Regions from separate parts of the Rummeliibacillus sp. TYF005 genome, predicted to be linked through region 3. Evidence: riboswitches for the same ligand, from Rfam matches in the RefSeq annotation. Region 3 holds a riboswitch; each other region holds the start of a gene.
The links. A riboswitch is a leader RNA that binds a small molecule or an ion and turns the genes downstream of it on or off. The one in region 3 is predicted to bind S-adenosylmethionine.
Positions count from the first base shown of each region.

Region 1: another riboswitch for S-adenosylmethionine. It lies ahead of CW357_RS12270 (O-acetylhomoserine aminocarboxypropyltransferase/cysteine synthase family protein); the one in region 3 lies ahead of CW357_RS11680 (bifunctional homocysteine S-methyltransferase/methylenetetrahydrofolate reductase).
Region 2: another riboswitch for S-adenosylmethionine. It lies ahead of CW357_RS15385 (hypothetical protein); the one in region 3 lies ahead of CW357_RS11680 (bifunctional homocysteine S-methyltransferase/methylenetetrahydrofolate reductase).

Region 1 is NZ_ML122565.1:38,815-46,929, forward strand. Features, by position in the region: gene CW357_RS12250 (lysoplasmalogenase) at 1-114, opposite strand, end outside; gene CW357_RS12255 (hypothetical protein) at 245-1,930, shown strand; gene CW357_RS12260 (NADPH-dependent oxidoreductase) at 2,010-2,741, opposite strand; gene CW357_RS12265 (DASS family sodium-coupled anion symporter) at 2,862-4,334, opposite strand; SAM riboswitch class I at 4,622-4,737, shown strand; gene CW357_RS12270 (O-acetylhomoserine aminocarboxypropyltransferase/cysteine synthase family protein) at 4,873-6,168, shown strand; gene CW357_RS12275 (homoserine dehydrogenase) at 6,510-7,496, shown strand; gene CW357_RS12280 (MerR family transcriptional regulator) at 7,667-7,897, opposite strand.
Region 2 is NZ_ML122582.1:2,743-10,857, reverse strand. Features, by position in the region: gene CW357_RS15390 (dicarboxylate/amino acid:cation symporter) at 482-1,735, shown strand; gene CW357_RS18360 (hypothetical protein) at 1,760-1,930, opposite strand; gene CW357_RS15385 (hypothetical protein) at 2,298-2,657, opposite strand; SAM riboswitch class I at 2,778-2,880, opposite strand; partial or broken gene CW357_RS18915 (LysE family translocator) at 3,110-3,699, shown strand; gene CW357_RS15375 (helix-turn-helix domain-containing protein) at 3,768-4,547, shown strand; gene CW357_RS15370 (hypothetical protein) at 4,704-5,123, shown strand; gene CW357_RS15365 (KTSC domain-containing protein) at 5,359-5,580, opposite strand; gene CW357_RS15360 (hypothetical protein) at 5,740-6,237, shown strand; gene proC (pyrroline-5-carboxylate reductase) at 6,365-7,159, opposite strand; gene cyoE (heme o synthase) at 7,458-8,115, shown strand, end outside.
Region 3 is NZ_ML122563.1:25,006-33,120, reverse strand. Features, by position in the region: gene metH (methionine synthase) at 1-2,634, opposite strand, end outside; gene CW357_RS11680 (bifunctional homocysteine S-methyltransferase/methylenetetrahydrofolate reductase) at 2,615-4,474, opposite strand; SAM riboswitch class I at 4,633-4,731, opposite strand; gene CW357_RS11675 (class A sortase) at 4,886-5,545, opposite strand; gene CW357_RS11670 (protoporphyrinogen oxidase) at 5,660-7,045, opposite strand; gene CW357_RS11665 (Na+/H+ antiporter) at 7,263-8,115, shown strand, end outside.

The sequences.
Region 1 (8,115 bases), on a different contig from region 3:
GATCATCGGTATGATTTTGAATGTAATTTTCAACAAGAATGGTTCATCAGGTATTAAGAAAATATAAATAAGAGAAAAGAAGATAACAAGTATAATAAGATTTAACCTTGTCATGAATCCACCTCCTTTACGTGATTTTCTATATATTGATACCTCAAATAATTCGAAACAAAATTCCAAAGAAATTTCTAAGAAACTTTCTATGAAGTCATTCGTATTTTAATATGAGAAAGGATGAATAACTATGACTACTACTTTACTTATGTCTGCCATTATTGCTGTAATAGCAGCAGTGCTAATCATGCCAATAACTAGTAGAACTGCTGATGGTGAGTTTAAGACAAAGTTTAAGATGCAATTTGGAATTGCGATTTTTATTTTAGCCTTCATCATCACAGTAATTGTTTTTTATGTTACAAAAATCGATCAAAACTGGACAATTTTATGGCCAGTACTATTTATTATTTCATTGATAGGTGCATTATTATCAAACCAGCTTGAAAGAAAAATAAAAGGGATTATTGCTTTTGCAAGCTTACTATTTGTTGTATACCTAATTTCAGCACCTTTTTTCAATGCAAACCAAAAATATCAATCTGCTGAGATGACAAAAAAGGTAGAGATTGAAGCATTCGATGACACAAAAACACCTGCAAGTGTTCCACCAAAGTTTGCACGAAACAAAATGAAAAAAGCCTTTAGCCAAGTACCGAATACAAGTTACTATGAACTAGGTAACCTGCAGATTCAAAAAGTAAATGGTGAATATGTTTATATTGCTCCAGTGGAATTCTCTGATTTCTTTAAATGGATGAAAGGAAAAGAATCTCCAGGATATTTAACAATGAGTGCAACAAACTCATCGGATAATCCTAAGTTTGTAAAATCTCCAATGGTTTACACAACTTCTGCTTACTTAAATAACAATGTGGAACGTCATATGCGCTTAGCTAATACTAAAGAAATCTTCTATGGTGACGCACAATTAGAAGTTAATGACGATGGTAAACCATTTTATATCCGTACTTATGGTGAGTTTATATCAGGTCGTAATGGTTTTGATCCTAAAGGAATTGTGATGATTGATGCTAAAACGGGCAAGTCTCAAACCTATGCATTAAAGGATGTCCCTGAATTTATCGACGGTGCGATTTCTCCAGAAGCTGTAAGTAGACAAAATGAGTATTTTGGTAAATATGTGCATGGTTACTGGAATAGCTTATTTGGTAAAAAGGATGTAAAACTCCCATCAGATGAAGGAACTGAAGCTAATGTTAGTCCAGTATTTGATGAAAATGGAACCATGTATTACTTTACAGATTTCACTAGTCCTAAAGAAGGCGTGGACTCAATGCTCGGCTACTCTTTGACAAATGCACGTACAGGTCAAGCAACATACTATTCAGGTAACAAAGATGAAGCCTATATGGATTCGCAAGGGGCAATTCAAATTATTGAGAAAAAATTCATCGAGAAAAAATGGCAAGCTTCTATGCCAATTATCTACAATTTCTATGGTGAAGCAAGTTGGCTAGTTCCAGTACTTGATTCCAATGGATTCTTACAAAATTATTCCATTGTATCAGCAGCAAACCCAGAACTTTCAGTATCAGCAGCTACACCGAACGAAGCGCTGAGACAATATAAAACAGTGATTAATCGCTCGGGAAGTAGTTCTTTAAATAGTAGTTCTTCAAGTGAAGAAAAAATAGCTAAAGGAAAAGTAATCCGAGTTTATAAAGAGAAAAACGGTGATTATACGACAATTTCTTTCTTATTAGATAACAAAGAAAATTATATTGTCAGCTCCGAATTAGCACCTCTTGCAGTATATTTAAAAGAGGGCGACCAAGTGGAAGTAAAATATGTAAATTCAACAGATGTTTTCTTACCAGTTAAAGAAATGACGATTCAAGGTATAGAAGAGTAGATTTACAAGGATACAATTTGTTGTCAAAAAGGGCCAATGGAAGGATACTTACCATTGGCCTTTTTTTCTTAAAAGAATACTATTTCCAAGTAAAACCTTTTTTAGCTAAGAAGTCTTTGATAAAAGGACGGCGTTGTTCGATAAGAAAATCAGCCATTTGTTTTGTCCAATTAGCCATCTTCTTGTTAGAAGAACGACTTGCATAATATGTTTCTAATGTTGCGTCATATTCATCTAATAGTTGATCATACTTTTCTACATCATAATTATTTTCATGCAGTATAGCATTTAAAGGTAAACGTGGTTTTGTTTCGTTACGTTTCGTAGGTTTACCAATTGTCATAGCAAATAACGGGAAGACATAGTCTGGTAAATTAAATAATTCGCTAATTGCTTCTGGTTGATTTCGCGCCCCACCAATATAGCAAATTCCATAACCTTCTGCCTCTGCTGCAATAACGAAGTTTTGCGCAAATAAGGATACATCTGCTACACCGGCAAGGACATTTTCAGCCGAATCCGCTACAATTTCAACACCTTGCTTTTTACCAGCAATTTGTAAACGTTTGAAATCTACGCAAAATAGAAAAGCTGCGCCAGCTGTTTGGAATTGAAACGCATTGTTTGATAGTTCGCCAAGTTTTTGTTGTTTCTCTTCATCCGTTACCCAGATAACACTATAAGCTTGGATAAAGTGTGAAGTTGCTGCCATTTGAGCAGTTTCGATTAAATCATACACGACTTCTTTAGGGATTTTTTCACCAGTATATTTTCTTACAGATGTATGACTACGTAATAGATCTTTGACCACTAAATGTCACTCCTTTATAGTAGGTATCATTTTCACTATACGGGATTTTATAGAAAGTTACTACTGAAACAAATGGCGAAGAGGTTTTAATACTCTTCGCCATTTCACTAATTGTAAGTTTTAAAGCAAACCAATCCATTTCCAGTAGGTTGCACTAAATATTAAAATGAGCAAATACCCTGCAATAGTAATTGGGATACCTGATTTTAAGAAATCTTTGACAGTAAAGGCTCCGGTACCGTAAGCAAGCATATTTTGAGGTGCACTTACAGGTAGTAAGAAGCCAAAACTAATAACAAACTGTTGGATGATTACAAATCCTACATTATTAATATTAAAATCAATAGTTGTTGTTAGTGCAATAAAAATTGGAATTAATGCTGAAGATAGACTGGTTGCACTTGCGAAACCAAGGTGAATTAGAATATTAAATAATGACACTAAAGCAATTGTTGCTAAAATTGGCATATGTTCTAAGCCAAGTGAACCGAATACTTTAGTAGAAAGCCATTGAGCACCTTGTGTATCAAGTAATATTGTACCGAGTGAGATACCTACTGCAAATACAATAATAGTACCCCATGGAATAAGACCTTCTACTTGTTTCCAATCAAAGACACCAATTTTGGGGGCTAATAATACTGCGATAGCAATAATTGTAACAGTTGTCGTATCAAATGGGTGTAGCTTTCCTTCAGTAGCCCAGAAGAATAATAAAATTAAAGAAATAATAATTAGACGAATTTCAGCGGATTTGACAGGTCCTAGTTCTTTTAACTGGGATTCAATCAATTCCTTGCCGCCTTCAATTTTTTGAGTTTCAGGTTTAATCAGATTAATCATTACAAAGAATAGCACGATGGACATAATAATTGAGAATGGTGCTGCGTATATAAACCATTGGCTCCAGGAAATATCCGTATTAAATTCTTTATTGATAAAACTCAATGCGACCATATTTTGCGCAGCAGCTGTCTTAATGCCAACATTCCAAATAGATACAGCTTGTACAGAAGTTATGACTAATAATGCAGCTAGTTTACTATCTTTTGGTAGGCCGAATGCAGCGACCATACCTAGTAAGATGGGCACAACTGCTCCTGCCCGAGCTGTGGCACTTGGTACGAAAAATGCTAATATAATCGAAACGATGATTGCTCCAAATACGATATTTTTAGTTTTTGTACCGACCAGGGATAAAATCCATAAGGCAAGTCGCTTATGTAAATTTGTTGCTTGCATGGCAGCAGCTAAGAAAAGAGCAGCAGCCACTAATGCGACGGCAGAATTGCTAAAACCACCTAAAGCCATTTTCAAAGCATTAGCTGTACCATACTCTAGTGAAGGATCTTCAAGAGTGGGTGCTAATCCGATTGATATTCCAGTAATTGCTATAATCATGGCTGCACTTACTGGATAAGAAACAGCTTCTGTAACCCATAAAATAACGGCAAATCCAAGAATTGCTAAACTCCTTTGACCAGCTACGGGTAAATTTCCGCTGTTTGGCCAAAATGTCATGATTATTAATACAGCAAAAGCAAGTCCTATCCATAGAGGTTTTAAATTCTTTTTCTTTTTAACTTCCTCCATAATTATCATTCATTTCCTTTATCTCCATTATAAGGCTGTGCTTATTGATATAATGTGCATATATATGTCGAAAAAAGGAAAATTTATGAAATACTTTATTTGTAAAGTACACGTTTATCTTATGAAGTAAGATTAAAAAGATAGGAAAATATTGTACTAGTGATTCTTACAAAAAATATAATACAAGAAATAAATCCCTTTCAAAATGATTAATTATTCAGAAAGTTGTTGACTTTTATTCTATTTATCTTCTATACTTACCTCAACAAGATGGAATAAAAAAATAACCTTTATCAAGAGCGGCGGAGGGATAGGCCCTGCGATGCCCAGCAACCAGTAAGTTTATGAATACTTGCTACGGTGCTAATTCCTACAGATTCTAAGCGAGTCTGAAAGATAAGGGGAGGAAATGCTAATCAACCCTCTTCTTACGTGAAGAAGGGTTTTTATTTTTTATAAGCATTGGAATAATGACTTTATAAAAACCCTTTAACACACCTCCGTTTTCCATCTAAAAAATTTTTAGGAGGAATTTAAAATGACAGAATTACGTAAAGAGACTTTAGCAGTTCATGGTGGTCAAACACCAGATCCAACAACAGGAGCTATTGCAGTACCTGTATACCGAACAACTGCATATAAATTTAAAGATTCTGAACATGCACGTAAATTATTTGCATTAGAAGAACCAGGCAATATCTATTCTCGTATTATGAACCCTACTGTAGATGTATTTGAAAAACGAATTGCATTACTTGAGGGAGGTACAGCAGCAGTTGCTTTATCTTCAGGGATGGCAGCTATCGCATTTTCAATATTGAACATCGCACGTGCAGGTGATCATATTGTATCCGCATCTAGTATTTATGGAGGAACTTATAATCTATTTGCGAACACGTTACCTCGTTATGGTATTACAACAACATTTGTCAACGAAAAAAATAATGATGAGTTTGAAGCAGCTATTCAAGATAATACAAAAGCTATCTATGCTGAAACCATTGGAAACCCAAGTCTTTCAATCGTAGATATTGAAGCATTAGCAAAAATTGCACACAAACATGAAATTCCATTAATCATTGATAATACATTTGCTTCACCTGTAGGTTGCAATCCAATTGAATTTGGTGCAGATGTTGTTGTTCACTCTGCAACAAAATGGATAGGCGGTCATGGTACAACTATTGCTGGGGTAGTAGTAGATGCCGGTAAATTTGATTGGACACGTGGTAAATTCCCTGATTATACAGAGCCAGATGAATCTTATCATGGTTTACGTTACGGTGTTGATACAGCAAATGCAGCATTTGCAACTCGTTTACGCGTTCAATTATTACGAGATTTTGGACCAACACTTAGCCCTGACGCTGCGTTTAATTTACTCCAAGGATTAGAAACTTTACATTTAAGAGTTCCATATCATAATGAAAATGCAAGAAAAGTGGCAGAATATCTTCGTCAAAATGACCAAGTAGAATGGGTGCATTACAATGGATTTGATGATAGCGAATTTGCTGCAAATGCTAAAAAATACTTGAAAAATGGTTTTGGATCTGTCCTTACTTTTGGTATTAAAGGTGGACGAAGTGCTGGTCGTCAGCTTATTGATAACATTGAATTATTCTGCCACGTGGCGAATGTTGGGGATGCTCGTTCTCTAATCATTCATCCTGCTTCTACAACACACCAACAATTAAGTCCAGAAGAATTGAAAAAATCTGGTGTTCCGGAAGAATTAGTTCGTCTGTCAATTGGTTTAGAAGCTGCGGAAGATATAATAGAAGCACTAGAGGCCGCATTTGCGAAAGTCGGTAAACCTGAAGAGGCAAAATAAAACTGGATTCGGGAAGCAAAAGTTTAAAGAGTGATGCGTTAAACACGTTCACTCTTTTTCTCTTATATAAATTGGCTTTTTAAAAATAATCTAAAAATTCGATAAAATCAATGATGTAAGCGGTTTTCATGACCTCTCAGAAAAAACAATTGTCCTTCTCAGAAAGATTTTTCTTGTAATCTGTCCGTATGTGAGCTAAAATCAACTTTAAGTTCAGTATTTAAAGATTTCTTTACATGTATAGGTCACATGTTAATGATAGATAAATCACAAATTGAATGCGTATGAAGTGAACATATGTATTTCACAATATAAAGAAGAGAAATTTGGAGGCGAATGATATGACAACAGTGAAGGTAGCGATTCTTGGTTTCGGTACAGTTGGTCAAGGTATTTTTCGTATAGTAAATGAAAAACGAAAGCAATTCAAAGATACTTTAGGAGTAGATATTGAGATTGTTAAAATTCTTGTAAGTAATGTGAATAAGCCGCGTTCACATGCTCCAAAAGAATTATTAACAGATAAATTTGAGGATATCTTAGCAATTCCAGATTTAGAAGTGGTTTTTGAGGCAATTGTTGGAGAAGAGCCAGCTTATAGATATTTATCAAAGGCGATTGAAAAAGGATGCAATATTATTACTGCGAACAAAGTAATGTTTTCTAAATACGGTTTAGCTTTACAAGAGAAAGCGAAAAAATACGGCGTTCAAGTTGGTTATGAAGCGACTGTAGCTGGTGGAGTACCAGTTATTAAGACAATGCAAAATATCCTTCGGGTGAACGAAGTAAGTCATATTCAAGGGATTTTAAACGGCACTTCAAACTATATCCTTACTCAAATGCGCAGTGAAGGATTACCATTCGATGAAGCGTTACAAGATGCACAACGTTTAGGCTATGCAGAAGCTGACCCATATAATGATATCTCGGGTCAAGATCCATTCCGCAAACTTATGATTTTAAGTGCATTAGCATTTGGTGAACAACCTAATTGGGATGATGTAGATATTGTAGGTATTACGGAAATAACAGCTGAACAAGTTGAGGAAGCAAAAGAAAAAGGTTTGCGTTACAGACATGTTGGAGATGTTCGTCGTGATGAGACAACTGGTGAAATTATTGCAACAGTAGGACTTCAATTAGTAGGACCAGAACATCCGTTATATAATATTGAAGGTGTTAATAATGCAGTTGCGTTTGATACAAACTATATTGGTACACTTACACTTGTAGGTCCAGGTGCAGGTATGTTCCCTACAGCGAGTGTAATGGTGGAAGATTATGCAGACATGTTAGTGAAATCACCAGCAACAGTTACAATTTAAGTTATTAACTCGTTGTATCATTATTCATAAATCTAATCTACATATATTGTGGGGAATAGCGAATAACGGCTACGAGGTTGAGCAATAACAAAGCCACGAAAATTTTACAATCAGTAAAATTTTCGTGGCTTTTCATTTTAAAGGTCATTATAAACCAATCCTATATTAAATTAGTCTTCGTCTTTAATATCAATATCTTCAGGAATCGGCGTATTTTTCCATATCTCAATTTCTTCCTTAATCTGTTGAAGCTGCTCGAAGTAACGATCAAATTGATCACTACTGATTAAAAACTGTTCACCATCATGAACAGAACGAATGCGGCCTTCCAACACATAACGCATTACTTGATATTCAGGCATAGAGATATCTTTTGCTGTTTCTGCAACCGTTTTGTACATAATGTTAGGCCCCCTTGGCCTTATTATAATAGAAGAAAATAGTAACCTCAACTTTCTGAATATATGATAAATTGGAGAAGGTAGAATAATTATGGAAAAATTTAAAATTTAATTTTAGGAAAAGGGACTACAAGTGTACAGTTTCAGTTTGTACTATACATATTTGTCTAATCAGCTGTAATCCTTTCTGAAAGTAGGTACTATGCAAACATTTTTAA
Region 2 (8,115 bases), on a different contig from region 3:
CGTATTTTCAAGTTACAGTATCTAAGGTGTTAGGTGTGAATCTTTGTGAGTTACTAAAATTTCTGACATACATCATAAATTAAGTCCTTATCTCATCGGAGGTTAAGGAAAGGACTTTTCTTTCCGTTTCTATTTAAAGGATATCAATTGAAAAATAAGTTTAATCCACGTAGTTGGTGCTTCAATCCACGTAAGTTAAGGTTTAATCCACACATTCGGGCATCCAATCCACACAAATCGATATTGAATCCACGTTCCGGACAGTTTAATTCCTAGCAGAGTAAATTCAATTCCATTTAGAAAAGTCGACAGCTTATTTATAAAACAACTTTTAAGTTATTCTAAATTTTTAAGGGCACGGCTTATAGCACGATTTTTATGAAAAATAGAAAATTTTATACCATTTGCAGAAAAAAATAGTATATAATTGTAATAGATACAAAATTTATTGAATATTCTTTTAAGTTAAAGGGGGAAATTTATGAAATTAGCGAAGCACATTTTAATAGCACTTATTTTGGGGGCAGTTGCAGGTCTTGTGATGAACTTATCAATGCCCAACGCTTTTACATCTATCGACAAATACTTCTTGACACCTCTCGGAACGATTTTCATAAGCTTGATCAAAATGCTGGTTGTTCCACTCGTTTTCTTCTCTATTGTTTTAGGTACTGCGAATATTGGTGATCCTAAAAAACTTGGTAAAATTGGTGTGAAATCAATAGCCTTCTTTTTAGCTACAACAGCTATTGCTATAACAATTGCCATTATACTTGCTTCCATTATAAAACCGGGTACGGTAGGCACATTTAATACAGAAGGTTTAAGCTATGAATCTCAAGAAGCACCAGCAGTTACAGATACGTTATTAGGGATTATACCGACTAATCCTGTAGCAGCATTTGTAGAAGCAAACATGTTGCAAATTATTTTCTTCTCGGTATTCATAGGGATAGCTTTAGCATTTTTGGGAGACCGAGTAAAGTCTGCTTTAAAGGTAGTTGATGAGGCTAATGAAATTATGCTGTATTTAGTATCATTAGTTATGAAATTTGCACCATATGGTACATTTGGTTTGATCGCTTCTGCGATTGGTAAACAAGGATTTGATGCGATTAAAGCAATGGGACTTTATATGATTGTCGTTTTAGTCGCATTAATCGTTCACTTTGTTTTGGTTTACGGTGGTGCGCTTAAATTTTTGGCGAAAAAGAATCCAATTCAATTTGTGAAGGATTTCTTCCCGGCCATGACGGTTGCGTTTAGTACTTCAAGTAGTGGTGCAACATTGCCGATTTCTATGAAATTAGCTCAAACTAAACTAGGTGTCCCTAAATCTATAAGTAGTTTCGTTCAGCCGCTAGGTGCGACAGTAAATATGGATGGAACAGCCATTATGCAGGGGGTTGCAACTGTATTTATAGCACAAGTATATGGAGTCAATCTTACTATCACAGAATTAGCGATTGTTGTCATCATCGCAGTTCTTGCAAGTATTGGTACAGCAGCAGTGCCTGGAGCTGGTCTAATCATGTTAGCAATGGTATTAAATGCTGTGTCATTACCAGTAGAAGGAATTGCTTTAATAATCGGTATTGACCGAATACTTGATATGGCTCGTACGGCAGTAAATGTGTCAGGAGATGCTGTATGTGCAATGTACGTTTCGCAAACTGAAAAAGGTAGCGAAGAACAATATACAGAAAATGAAAAATCACTACCTCAAGCACAATAAGGCGGGGTAGCGAAAAATTTCAGATTAATGAAGAACAACTAAGTCCTTAATCTCTTCATAGGTTAAGGACTTTTTCTTTGGTTTCTTTACTTTATTAGCCAATCCACGCAAAACGATGGGGAATCCACGTATTTTGGGATCCAATCCACGCAGATCAGGGTTTAATCCACGCAATCGAGCATCCAATCCACGCAATTCAAAATTGAATCCACGTTCCGGACAATTTAGGTCATCCGTAAGTGCATCAAAGAAAAGAAGGAGATACTCCTATTAAGCGCGACAGATATTTCATTAGATTCAAAAAAACTATCCGCGATAAGTAGTCTTGAACTATCAAGAATGATTAGAAATCCAATCCACGCAATCGAGCATCCAATCCACGCAAATCAGGGTTTAATCCACGCATTTAGGAATCCAATCCACGCAATCGGGAGTTCAATCCACGCAAATAGAAATTGAACCCACGTTCCGGACAATTTAAGTCCTCCGCGAATGAATCAATCCAGAATGAAACAAGGGAACACTCCAAGCTTAGCGGGTGTTCCTTTGTTTACGTTACAGATTATTTTGATGTACAAATCACTGTACGGTGCCCGTGAGGAAATACATGTTTCATATAATTTCCTGAGGTTACTGGAATCTTGAGACCTTTTTGTTCTAAAATCATCCAAATTGTTCGGTCTAATGCAAAGATTTCTTCCTTCATCAATCGGTTTATCTGACTTTTTTTGAAAGCCAATTGATATGTCTTTCTTTGGAACTTAACTGTCATGTAGTAATGGGGCAATGTTTTGACTACTACTTCACATACATCTCCATTTTCGGATAACTCTTGTTGAACACAATTTCCAAGATGTTTGAAAAAATCCTTTGCTGATAGATGTTGAATCATTTGTGTTCGAATAAGACTACTGCTGTTCATTTTAGATTCTCTCCTTTTTTATGAGCCAAAATGGTCTCTATTTCAATAAGGTATGAAGAGAAAAAAATAAACCCCTCTACTGCAGTTGTGAATGCAATAGAGGGGTTCGCTAAATCCCGTTCGTTATCATTCAAAGCACTGCTTTGCTGGATGAAGCACCTTACCGCTTGGCAGGTTGCTGTGAAGTCAATGAGCCAGGACTCTCGTTCACTCTCGATAACCTTATTAAATTAGTGCTATTGTAACATATTATATTTATGGATACAAGGATAATTATTGGTTTTTTGTTGATATCAGGTATTCTATGGTTTTTAAATTTACAATAGTTTGAAAATTCAGCTAGAAATAGTGCTGATTGTCGTGTACACTCGTTATTATCTATTAATGTATGGTTAATGGCAAAAATATAAGGGGGAATAAGAGTGGTAGATTTTTTTACTTTTCTTAAAGGAATGCTTATTGGTTTTTCGATTGCAGCTCCTGTTGGTCCAATTGGGATTTTATGTATTCGTAGAACGATCGCCTATGGTAGAGTAGTTGGGCTTTTTACAGGATTGGGAGCAGCAACGGCGGATGCTCTTTATAGTATATTTGCCGTATTTGGCTTGACTATTGTCACGAATTTTTTAATAGGTCAACAATTTTGGCTTCAATTAATAGGGGGGATTTTCCTTTGCTATTTAGGCGTTAAAACAATGATGTCAAAAGCTTCAGTGCAATCAGCAAAAGCACAAGGAACAAAAATTTGGAGTGCGTATATTTCTGTTTTTTTCTTACCATCACAAATCCGATGACAATACTATCGTTTATAGGAATATTCGCCGGTCTAGGATTTTCAAATAGTCAAAGTAACATCATTTCATCGTCCCTACTAGTATTAGGAGTTTTTTTAGGCTCTGCTTTTTGGTGGCTACTCCTTAGTTTTGTTGTGAGTTTAGTTAAGGAGCGGATAGAGTATAAAATGCTATCTGTGATTAATCGAATTTCGGGCCTCATCATTTTGTTGTTTGGTATAGCTTCCCTTACTTCTTCATTACAATAAAATTTTGTCCGATTTTCCTTCCTACTTTCTATGTAATTAGTAAATAGAAAGAAAGTAGGTAGATGTAAATGGCGCGTTTTGACTATTTAGCAACGTATGTCATATTTGAAAGCGTACAGGAAATGGACGAACATGTGGAATGTCATATTCGAAAAAATTTTTATGAATTAACGGAATCAGAAAAAGCTGTGTTATATAAAGTCGCATCGCATGCACTAGATTACCCAGGGGTATGTCATCTAAAAGCAAAAACAATCGCAGAATCTTTAGGAATATCTATAAGAACCGTTTTTCGAAGTTTAAAACATCTTGAAGAACTTCAGATTATTCAACGTATACATACAAAAAAGATGAATGGCATTAAAGGTGCCAACATCATTTTAATTTTATCTTCGCATGACACATCGAGCGTGTCACATCAAGAGAAAGCCGAAAATGCATGTGAGCGTAAGGATGAAGCAACCAATTTTCAAAAGGAACCATCTAATTCTCTTAACCAAAAACATTTATATGTAAAACATACCTATCCGATGCTAAATTCATCATTAAGAAATCGTATCTTCCATCATCTAGCTGCAACTACTGGTGAAACGAAGGCGACAAAGAGATTTCTAAGCGTAATCCAAAAACAACTCAAGCCATTACTAAAATGGGAAGTATGGCAAACTCAAAAAATGAAACTTGAAGAGATCGGGTTCACTCTTTTTAAAGAAGTTATTCAAAAAACAAAAAAATGCAACATCAAAAACCCATTTGGTTATTTATATTGCAGATTAAGCAAAAAATTGGATGATGTGATGATGGAAATGATAGAAACATATGCAGCTGAAGCAAGGGATGGTCATTGAAGTAGAGTAAGTGAATAGGTACTGCTTGAAGCTTATCGATATTATATTTAATTTTTGAAAGGTGGTAATACGTTAGATATCTTTATAATATTTGGATGAATTTTGTACAATAAAGCGGATAAGTATTGATTCAGTTGTCAGATAGGGGATGATGGGATGAAAAACTATTTTACATTAGCATTTATTGTTGCATTAATACTTGGGGCGATTACGTATTGGAATTTCTACGAGAATAAAATAGATGGAAGTTCGGAAAATAGCGTATGGAAAGCCGAATATGTAGAAGAAAAGATTGGTGGAAGTTCTATAGGATGGATAGCAAATGTCGATCAAAAAAATGATGAAAAATTGACAGTGAAGAAGCTTGAACTTATAAAAAACGGAAAAGTAATGGCTGAGCAAACAGAGTTCAAAGAGTTTAAAGATATTAATGGAAAAAACTACACACTCCATCCTTTTTCGTATCCCGAATTGTATGGAGGAGACGCACCAGAAAAAGAAGATTCCTATCATGTACGGATTATATGGGAAGATCATGCGAATAAAGAACATACGGATGAGATTGAATTGAAGTGAGAATTGCATAGGGATTTAGTAAAAATTAATAAAAACAAGACGGTTGCGTTAGTCCGTTTAATTTGAAAAGGAAACTTAACAAAAAAGGACTTCTTTTAATTATGTTAATAATTTAAGAGAGCCAAAATAAATGAGAAAAGTCATGTTACAACCGTTTAATGAATAAAGTAATACTTGTAGTTAAAAGAAAAGCCTCAATACCATAAAGGCATCGAAGCTTTAAGCTATACATACGTTAAGACTGATTTTGCAATCGTACAAAACGATATTTGTCTTTTATAAATTGTTTGAAATAACGTCCTGGTGAATCGGCTTCCATTAGACCTTTGTAATACAATTCTGGAACTCCGTAGTATTCGAATACACCATCTTTGATAAATTCAATTCTTAAAATCATCGCACTAGAATTATAGCCGACAGAAGCCAATTTAGAAGAAGTAACCGCTTTCATTTCCATAGTAATTCGCCTCCAAAGTTTTCAATATAACTGTTGTGAAAATAATAATAACAGATATTAAGTAAAAATGAAAGCGCTTACTATAAAGATAGTGTAAAAATTTGAAATTCACATTTTAAACGAAAGAAATCTAATATAATAAGAGAAGGGGGGATGATGTTGAAAATAAAACAGTTTATTACTTTTTTAATCATTTCGAATTTATTGACCCTTGGATTTGTTTGTTATTCAATTGTTCAACATAATTTTCAACAAGAATCTTATTTCTTAGATGAAATTCAAGCGCCTCTCGTCCAACTACAAGCTACGATTAATCACCAAAAGGAAAATAATTGGAAAGACCCAGAACTCATTTCATACCAAGCTTCTACTATTCAAAACTCTCTTGAGAAAGTGTTAGATAAATCACATTTTGCACATTCAAAATTGACGGAACATGAACAGTCCAATTTACTTCAAATAAATAAAGCCCTACAAAAACTGCCACAAAATACGGAGTACACAATAGCCAATTGGAAGAAAGAAGATCAACAGAAAGCCATAGCATTGGAGAAGGTATTAAAAAAGGCAAAGTTATCAAAAGATAACAGTAATCATGTAGATTATAAGGAATTTATGAAACAATGCAAGATTGTTGCGAATGAATTAAAGGAATAATCGGTATGTATGAAAAAGGCTGCTCAAAAATTAGAGCAGCCCTTTTAATCAGATGGGGTAAGTCCTAACAAAAAGTGTAGAAGCAGGTTAACGCTTGTCTACCTAAAGTAATTGTAAGAAATCTATATTATGAAAGAGTGTGATCTTTTTCAATAACCGCATTTACAGCGTCAAAAATAGTGCTTTCAAATTGATCGTTTTGAAGTGAAGTTACGCCTTCAATTGTTGTTCCACCAGGTGAGCATACTTGGTCGACAAGTTCCCAAGGATGTTCACTGCTTTCCATAATCATTTTGGCACTGCCGAATACAGCGCTTGAAGCGATTTCAAGTGCACGCTTCTTATCCATTCCTGCCCGAACCGCTGCTCTTGCCAATGAATCGATATACATATAGCTAAAAGCAGGGGAGGCACCAGCGATTGCAGAAAAGACGGTAAACTGTTCTTCTGGTAATTCAATCATGGAGCCAATTGTATTAAATAAGTTTGTGACCATTTCTTTATCTGCATTTGTTGCATTTTCGGAAGCACTAAAGCATGTTGTAGATGCCCCTACAATTGCATTAATATTTGGCATGACACGAATAATAGATGTAGCTTTAGGTAAATTCGTTTCTAAATAGTCGATAGATTTTCCAGCAGCAATCGAAATGACTACTTGGTTTGGAGATAAGTACTCATTTACTTTTGGCAGTAACTCATCAAACGTTTGTGGTTGAACTGCAAGAATAATGACATCTGCTTTCATCACTTCTTCTAATGTCGAACATCCTGAAATTTGATACGCATCGACTAATTTCTCTGTTTTATGTGAAGAGCGATTGAAACCTAAAATATATGAAGCATTAAATCGCTTACTTTGAACCATTCCTTTAATAATCGCAGTGGCCATGTTTCCAAGCCCGATAAAACCGTATTTCAATTTATATGACACTCCTATCAAATACTCTTTTCAAATTATATTAAGTATAAAGTGTAAATCTAGTTTTGGGTAATATTTTATACTAGAGACATTTTAAACAAAGAAAAGGAAGCAAATCATGTCATTATTGTGACAGGGGAATTTTAAATATGTATATTATGTTAAAGTTTTGGTATGATTAAAGCATTGTTTTAATTTTATCTGATAGGCAATCCATTTCAATAACTATGAATTTTTCTCAATTAGTTGTTATAATATAGTGGAGCTCTTGCTATGAAAAGGAATGAAAAATGAAATAATGGGTAGTGACACAAAACGAGACCAAGCATCACAAGATACAGCTGTCACTGTATCGAAGCCATCTATCTCAAAAATTTTAGCGATGACTGTCAAAACAGGTATTATAAAATCGAATCTTATTACAATGATTGCCGGATTAACGCTAGCACTTTATAAATATGAGTTGAATCCACTCGATAAATGGCTTGATATTATTTGTGCGATTATTGGTTCTGCATTAGTAATCGCTGCTGCAGGGGCATTTAATAATATTTACGACAGAGATATCGATGCTATTATGAATCGAACGAAAAAACGTCCGACGGTAACTGGTGATATACAGATCAAATACGTTTGGATAATCGGTATTGGTTCCACAATTATTGGGCTTTTAGCTCTTTATATCGCAACACCTTTAGCAGCGTTGCTTGGGCTTACTGGACTTTTCTTTTATGTATTTCCTTATACAATCTGGACAAAACGTCATACTGTATACAACACCGAAGTTGGGAGTATCTCTGGAGCAATGCCTCCATTAATCGGTTGGGCAGCGATTCATCCGAATATTATGCATCCAGCTATACTAGGGCTATTTGTCATCTCACTAATCTGGCAAATGCCTCATTTCTATGCCATTTCTATTCGCAAGTATGACGATTATCGTGCAGCAAATGTTC
Region 3 (8,115 bases):
TACTGTTTTAACAGGTTTTGGAGCAACAGCAACGGCCGTTCTCTCTCCTCTTTTTACTTCTTGTGCCATTCTTTTTTCTTGAGCTGCATATATTTCATGTAAAAGATTTTCTTTATCATCACTTTGCAATCGGTTGGCTATTTCAAGTCCTTGCATCGCATCTTTAGCATATAACACAGGACCACCGTATTCCTTCGCAATCTTGGTATCTGTAAACTTTCGAGATAATGCAGCCCCACCAACCATAATTGGTGTTTCAATCTGTGCCTCTTTAAAATCTTGTGCAGTAACAACCATTTGTTGAGCTGATTTTACAAGTAAGCCTGATAAGCCAACTATATCGGGTTTTTCGGTACGAATAGCCTCTATTAACGCTTGAGGAGTCACCTTGATTCCTAAATCTATTACTTTAAAGCCATTATTACTTAAAATAATATCTACTAGGTTTTTCCCAATATCATGTACATCCCCTTTTACAGTTGCAAGGATTACTTTGCCTTTCCCTGTATCATCTTCTTTTTTCTCCATGAAGTCTTCAAGGAATGATACCGCCGCTTTCATAACCCCTGCAGATTGCAGTACTTCCGCAACAATAAGCTGGTTATCGTTGAAAAGTTTACCTACAGTAGCCATCCCATCCATAAGAGGTCCATTAATAATATCTAACGGTGTATCATATTGTTTCAAAGCAGCTTGTAAATCCGGTATTAACCCCTCTTTTGTACCTTCAACTATATAATAAGCTAAACGTTCTGGAACTGTTTTAGGAATATCTGCTTCTGTTTTTTCCTTCTTTTTATCACGATAGAAATCTGTAAACTTCGCTAATGTTTGATCTGTTGTTTTAAATAGTAAATCATTTGCTAATTGTTTTTCATTATCAGGGATAGAAGCATAACGCTCAATCTTTTCTGTATTAACAATGGCATAGTCAAGACCTGCTTGTGTACAGTTATAAAGGTACACAGCATTTAATACTTCACGTCCAACTGGCGGTAACCCAAATGAAACATTACTAACACCAAGAATTGTTAGAGCTCTTGGTAGTTTTTCTTTAATTAACCGAATCCCTTCAATTGTCTCAACAGCTGATCCTATATACTGCTCATCACCTGTTCCAACTGGAAAAACAAGTGGATCAAAAATAATATCTTCTGGTGCTATTCCCCATTGGTTAACGAGTAAATCATAAGAACGTTCAGCTATCTCTAACTTACGATGTCGATCAACCGCCATACCTTTCTCATCAATTGTGCCAACAACAATTGAAGCACCATATTTTTTGACGATTGGTAATACTGCTTCAAAACGTTCTTCCCCGTCTTCTAAGTTAATAGAATTGATAATTGCTTTTCCTTGTGAGTATTTTAGTGCTTCTTCAATTACCTTTTCATCAGTTGAATCAATTACAAGAGGTACCTTAACTTTTTTCACAACTTCTTGCATAAAGTTCTTCATATCTTCCAATTCATCACGATCTGGATTTGCTAAACATATATCTAGAACATGCGCGCCATTCTTCACTTGAGCACGAGCAATTTCTGATGCTTCTTCATACTTTTCCTCTACAATAAGTCGCTTAAATTTACGAGAACCGATAACATTTGTCCGTTCACCAACAAATAGTGGACGCATAGAATCGTCATAAACCAATGAATCAATACCAGATACTACATGACCATGCTCATGATCAGGCTTCTTGCGTGGTTTTTGGTCTTTGACAACCTCTCGTATTGCTCGAATATGATCTGGCGTTGTTCCACAGCAACCACCGACTAGATTTAACCATCCTTTATCTGCAAAGCCTGCAAGTTTTTTTGATAAGGATTCTGGGGTTTCATGATAATGTCCTTCTTCATCAGGGAGACCAGCATTTGGATAACAGCTAACATAACTTGTTGCAATTTCAGACAAAGAGCGCAAATGATCTGTCATAAATTCAGGACCTGTTGCACAGTTTAATCCAACTGATAAAGGATTAATATGTTCAATTGAAATATAAAATGCTTCGATTCCTTGACCAGCTAGTGTTGTACCCATAGGTTCAATTGTCCCTGATATCATCACAGGAATCTTTTTATGTAGCTCTTCAAAAGCTTGCTTAATCCCTAAAGTGCCCGCTTTGACATTTAACATATCTTGACTTGTTTCAAGTAGAAGAACATCCGCTCCGCCTTCAATTAGTCCTTTCGCTTGTACATAGAAATCATGTTGTAACTCATCGAAAGTAATACCACCCGTTACTGAAAGTGTTTTGGTAGTTGGGCCCATAGAGCCCGCTACAAAGCGCGGCCAATCGGGAGTTGAAAATTCGGCCGCCGCTTTTTTTGCAATTTCTACTGCTCTTTTATTGATTTCCTCTGCTCTATTTCCTAAAGAATATTCATTTAAAACAACTGGTGTCCCGCCAAATGTATTTGTACTAATAACATCTGAACCTGCTTCAAGATAAGCACGATGTATCGATTCAACAACATCTGGTCGAGTAATATTCAAATATTCATTACACCCTTCATATTCCTCTCCACCAAAATCTTCCGCTGTTAAATTTGCATTTTGCAACATCGTTCCCATGGCACCATCTAAAACTAAAATGTGATTTTCAAGTCGTTCTTCAATGAGATGCTTTGACATAGTTGCTTTCATCCTCTCTCTTGAAATCTAATTCGCGTATATAGTTCATTAACTCAATTGACATATCATAACGCATAAATGGTGTGATTAAATAGATTCCATTAAACAATTCGGCCGCTGTATCAATCAGCTCTTTTGCAATAGCAATTCCTTCAAATCTCGCGGCTTCCTTATCTTCACCTGTCGCTCTCATACGTTCTAATACTTCTTCAGAAAGCTTAATACCCGGCACTTCATGATGCAGAAATTCCGAATTTCTTACACTTGTAAGTGGCATGATACCAATGAATATAGGCGTTTCTAAATGTTTTGTTGCTTCATACACTTCAATAATTTTTTCTTTACTATAGACAGGTTGTGTGATGAAATAATCTGCACCCGCTTCGATTTTTTTCTCTAACCGACCAACTGCACGCTCTACTACACGTACATTAGGATTGAATGCTGCAGCTACTGAAAAATTCGCTTTTTTCCGGAGTGGCTTTCCAGAAAATGAAATACCTTCATTCAATTTTTTTATAAGTTGGAGAAGTTCAATACTAGAGACATCATATACACTTGTTGCGCCTGGAAAATCCCCTACTTTGGATGGGTCGCCTGTAACCGCTAAAATATCATGAATGCCCAACGCATTTAACCCCATTAAATGTGATTGCAAACCGATTAAATTCCGATCACGACAGGTTATATGGGCAAGAGGGCGAATATTATTATTTAGCTTTAATATTGATCCCATCGCCATATTACTAATTCGCGGTGAGGCAAGTGAATTATCTGCCATGGTCACAGCATCAGCTCCAGCTTCATATAAAGCCTTGGAACCTTCTATAAACTTTTCGATTTCCAAATGCCTTGGTGTATCAAGTTCCACTATAATAGAACGTTCCTTTTTCGCCTTCTCATGAAGTGGCTTATAACTTTCTTTTGTAGCTTCTTTAATCAATATGACTTCTTTATGCTTAACTACTTTATGCTGAATTGGTGGTAGATCTGCCAAACGGTGTTTGACCGCTTCTATATGTTTTGGTGTTGTTCCGCAACATCCACCAATCAACCTTACTCCCTGATCTCTTAGCAATACTGCGGATCTGCCAAAGTATTCTGCCTCAGATTCATAAACTATTTTGCCATCTTCAACATCTAAAAGGCTTGCGTTAGGATAAGCCGAAAGAAAGGCTTTTGATGGGAGTTCTACATCTTCAAAGGCTTGGATAGTATGGTGTGGACCTAAGCGACAGTTAACGCCTACGATATCAGCGCCGATTGCTTCTAATTGGTGAAGAGCATCATTTAATCGTAAACCATTTTGCAAAATACCTGGTTCATGCATCGATACTTGCGAAATTATTGGAACATCAGTGATTCTGCGCAAATGCTTTACTGCTGCCTTTAATTCATCAAAATCATAATAAGTTTCAAGCAAAAGTCCATCCGGATTACCAGCTAGTAGAATTCCTGCCTGTTCATCCAACGACCGAATGATTTCGTCTAAAGTCGCATCACTTTTTCGAATACCCCGAATACCACCGATTGTCCCTAAAACAAACTGTTCCCCTTTTGAAGCAACTTTTTTTGCAATCTGAATGGCACTCTCATTTATGGCTTTCACAGAATTTTCAAGACCATATCGTTCTAATTTAATAGCGTTTGCTGTATAAGTATTCGTTTGAATAATGTCTGCACCTGCATCGATATATTGTTGATGGATATTCTCAATAACTTCTGGCTTTTTAACATTTAATTCCTCATAACAATAGTCGATTCCATACGAATATAATAATGTTCCCATTGCACCATCTGCAGTTAAAACTTGCGATTGAAGTTTTTCTAAAAGTCCCATACTGTCCTTCCTTTCTTTTCTACCGTAGTCCTACCACTCGGTATTATTTTCCACATTGAGCTTGTGAGAAAAATCGATGTGGGAATTTCATCAAATTTAAAATAAAAAACCTTCTTAACAAAAAATAAGAAGGTTTTAGAATGCATATTGATTGCTCCTTCTTATCTACAGGATTACTCCACTGGAATTAGCACCTGACCAATTGGCTGGTTGCTGAAGCTTCATAGGGCCAGTCCCTCAGCTTCTCTTGATAAGAAATAATATTTAATTTTTAGAATAATTAAAAGAATCATACTCCTTAATATACTTTTCGTCAAGGACATATGAAAAAATGAGTTACATTTGTATTTTTTATAATTGCAACTCATTTTACGGTTGTAAAAGGAAAGACTTTTAGTAAGCTATAAAAATTTATTTTAGCTTAAAATAGCTCGTATCATCAGTATATGTTTCTTTCTTAATGAGTTTTCCGCGAATAATCATACGTTTTTCACCATTATAGTTACAGGTGACAAGTGTGATTAGCTTTTCATCTCCTTGATCTTGAATCACTTCTACTTGTGTTGGCTTGACGATAAACATATCAGAAATTTGATATTCGTATATATTTCTGAAATCTGTAATATAAACTTTCATACCTTCTTGTGCTTTTGTTAATGGGCTAAATAAGGTTTTACCATTATTCATATTATGCCCAGCTAAAGAGTAATTTCCTTGTCCCATAACTTGATCTTGTTTCATCGTTCCTGCACCAACCGTTAAATTAATATTTGAAATTCCATAGACGATTGGTAATTGCATATGAACATCCGGTACACTAATTGCTCCAATTGCATGTACATCTTTCTTTTTCGTTTGGGCATTAAGTACATCTTGTAAACGAATATTTTCCACCTTTGCAAAATCGAAAGTTGCCTGTGGTGTTGTCTTTGCTTTTTCAATATTGGTCTTTTGGATTGTTTCCTTAGACATGTTATCTACCAACAATACCATTATTGGTTTTTGAAAGGTCAATACTAATCCCGTAAAGAGTAATAAAATACCGAGCACTAAACTCAACTTTCTCATCATTTTATAAACCTCTTTCTTTTTTCTTATCTTTCCATGTTACATAGTGAGTTCCAATATTACAATAAAAAAAGACCAAGAGAGAGATTAGCTCTTGGTCATAGAAACTTAGAATTATTAAATTGATTGGATAATTTTTTCTGCTGTGTCTTGTCCGTTTTTAATGCAATTTCCAATGCCTACTCCATAATATGAGCATCCTGCTAAAATAACATGTGGATATTTTTCTTCTAATTGGGTAGTCAATGATTTTACCGTTTCTGCATGTCCCATACCATAGACAGGCATTAAATCATTCCATTTTGTCACATTTACAACAGCTGGTTCGCTATCTAATTTTAATGATTTCTTAATATCTTCCAATGCTATTGCAGTTAACTCTTCTTCGTTTAAATGTTTGAGCTTATTGAATATAGGATTTGAGCTTTTATAAAATAGACGGACAAGTAAATTACCCGATTTAGATGTATGGTTCCACTTGCGACTTGTCCAAGTACAAGCATTGCATTTTACATCACTATTTTTTGATACTATATAGCCCGTACCATCAGCTGGTAGCTTTTCATCAGGAATATTAAATCCTACATAAATGGTAATAATAGAAGCATTATGAATGGTATTTAGTTCTTCATCAATTCTTTTGTCTTTTAATATCTTACTCGTTACTGCATGTGGGGTTGCTAATACAATATAGTCGGCGATAATATTTTCATGTTTATCAAACGAACATATATATCGGTCATCACTTTTTGTAATATTCGTCGTTGCTAGACCTTTTATAATTTCTACATCTGTTAACGTTTCTTCTAAGCGATCAATCAATTGTGAAAGTCCATTTTTAAAAGAGATAAACTTTTTGTCTGATGACTTTTGGAATTGCTCACGGTTTGCGCCAAACCCTTTGATAATACTGCCATATTGTTCTTTATAATCTAGTAAATATGGTAATGTAGATGCCATTGTTAACTTATACAAATCACCTGAATATACACCCGATAAAACAGGAGCAATTTGCTTTTCGACTAACTCTTTTCCTAAAAAGTATTCAAGAAATTCACCAATCGAGCTATCCTTTGTGAAACGGTCATTCGGTAAATCTAAGTCTTTTAATGCTTCTTTTTTTCCCTCTGGTGAAACTAGTGTACTGCTATTTAATGATTCGATGCTTGTAGGGATCCCAAATACGCTATCAGCAGGGATAGCATGTAATGTATTATTCGTATATATATATGATATACCCGTGCCATTATAAACGAGGTCAGTTTCTAATCCAATTTCTTGGACAAGAGGCAATACACTTTTATGGCGGGCAACGATTGAATCAGCACCTGTTTCCATGATGAATCCATGGTTATGCTCCGAATGTATTTTGCCTCCTAGATATTCATTTTTCTCTATTAGCACAAGATTTATATCTAAATTTTTTTCTCTTTTCTGTTTTTGTAAATAATGCATAGTGCAAAGCCCAGTAATGCCTCCGCCAACTACAACAACTGTTTTCAAGTTGTCCAACTCCTTTATATTCACGAGATTATTCGATTCTTGACAAATCTTAGTATAATCTTTCATATCAATGGATGCCATGATTTTGGTCACAACAGTTTAAGTGATTTATGACGATTTTTAGAAAAATGGATATTGTTTGTAGAAATTATTTTAATATCTTATTATTTTTAATTAAGGAGTGGAAAAGTTCCACTTACATAGCGAGGATGATGAGATGGATTTATTGATGATTATTCTATTGCTAATAGGTTGTTTGCTTATTTCAAATATAATAGGGCACTACTTACCTTTTATTCCTACAGCTCTTATTCAAATTGCTATAGGAGTTATATTAGCACTTTTATTTAGTAATATTACATTAGAACTTGAAACAGAATGGTTCCTTTTGCTGTTTGTCGCACCACTTTTATATAATGATGGTCGTAATTTTCCCCGTGAAGAATTATGGAATATGAAGATGCCTATTTTGGGCAATGCCATTATTCTAGTACTAATTACAACTTTAGCCGGTGGTTACTTTATACATTGGTTAATACCTTCTATACCTTTAGCTGCTGCATTTGCACTAGCAGCCATACTTTCTCCTACAGACCCCGTTGCTGTAAATGGTATTGCAAAGCGCATTCAAATACCTGAGAAAATTTTAAATGTTGTACGTGGGGAATCATTGATCAATGATGCCTCAGGACTAGTAGCATTTAAATATGCAGTTGTCGCTGTCGTCACTGGCTATTTCTCTATTAAAGAAGCGTTATTAAATTTCTCTTACACATTTTTAATTGGCGGAATTTTAGGTTTAGTTGTCGGTACTATACTAACGCAAATCCGTTTTTCATTACGCCGTGCTGGTATTCGAGATGTTATTTTCCATACGCTTTTGCAATTGTTAACACCATTTATCGTCTATCTTGTTGCAGAAGATGTCTTCCATGCTTCAGGTGTTATTGCAGTTGTCGTTGCTGGTATTGCTCAAGCTTTAGTTAAAGATAAGACGGAGATATTACTAGCAGAAGAACAATTACTAACTGAAAATACATGGTCGATTGTCTTATTCATCCTAAATGGTA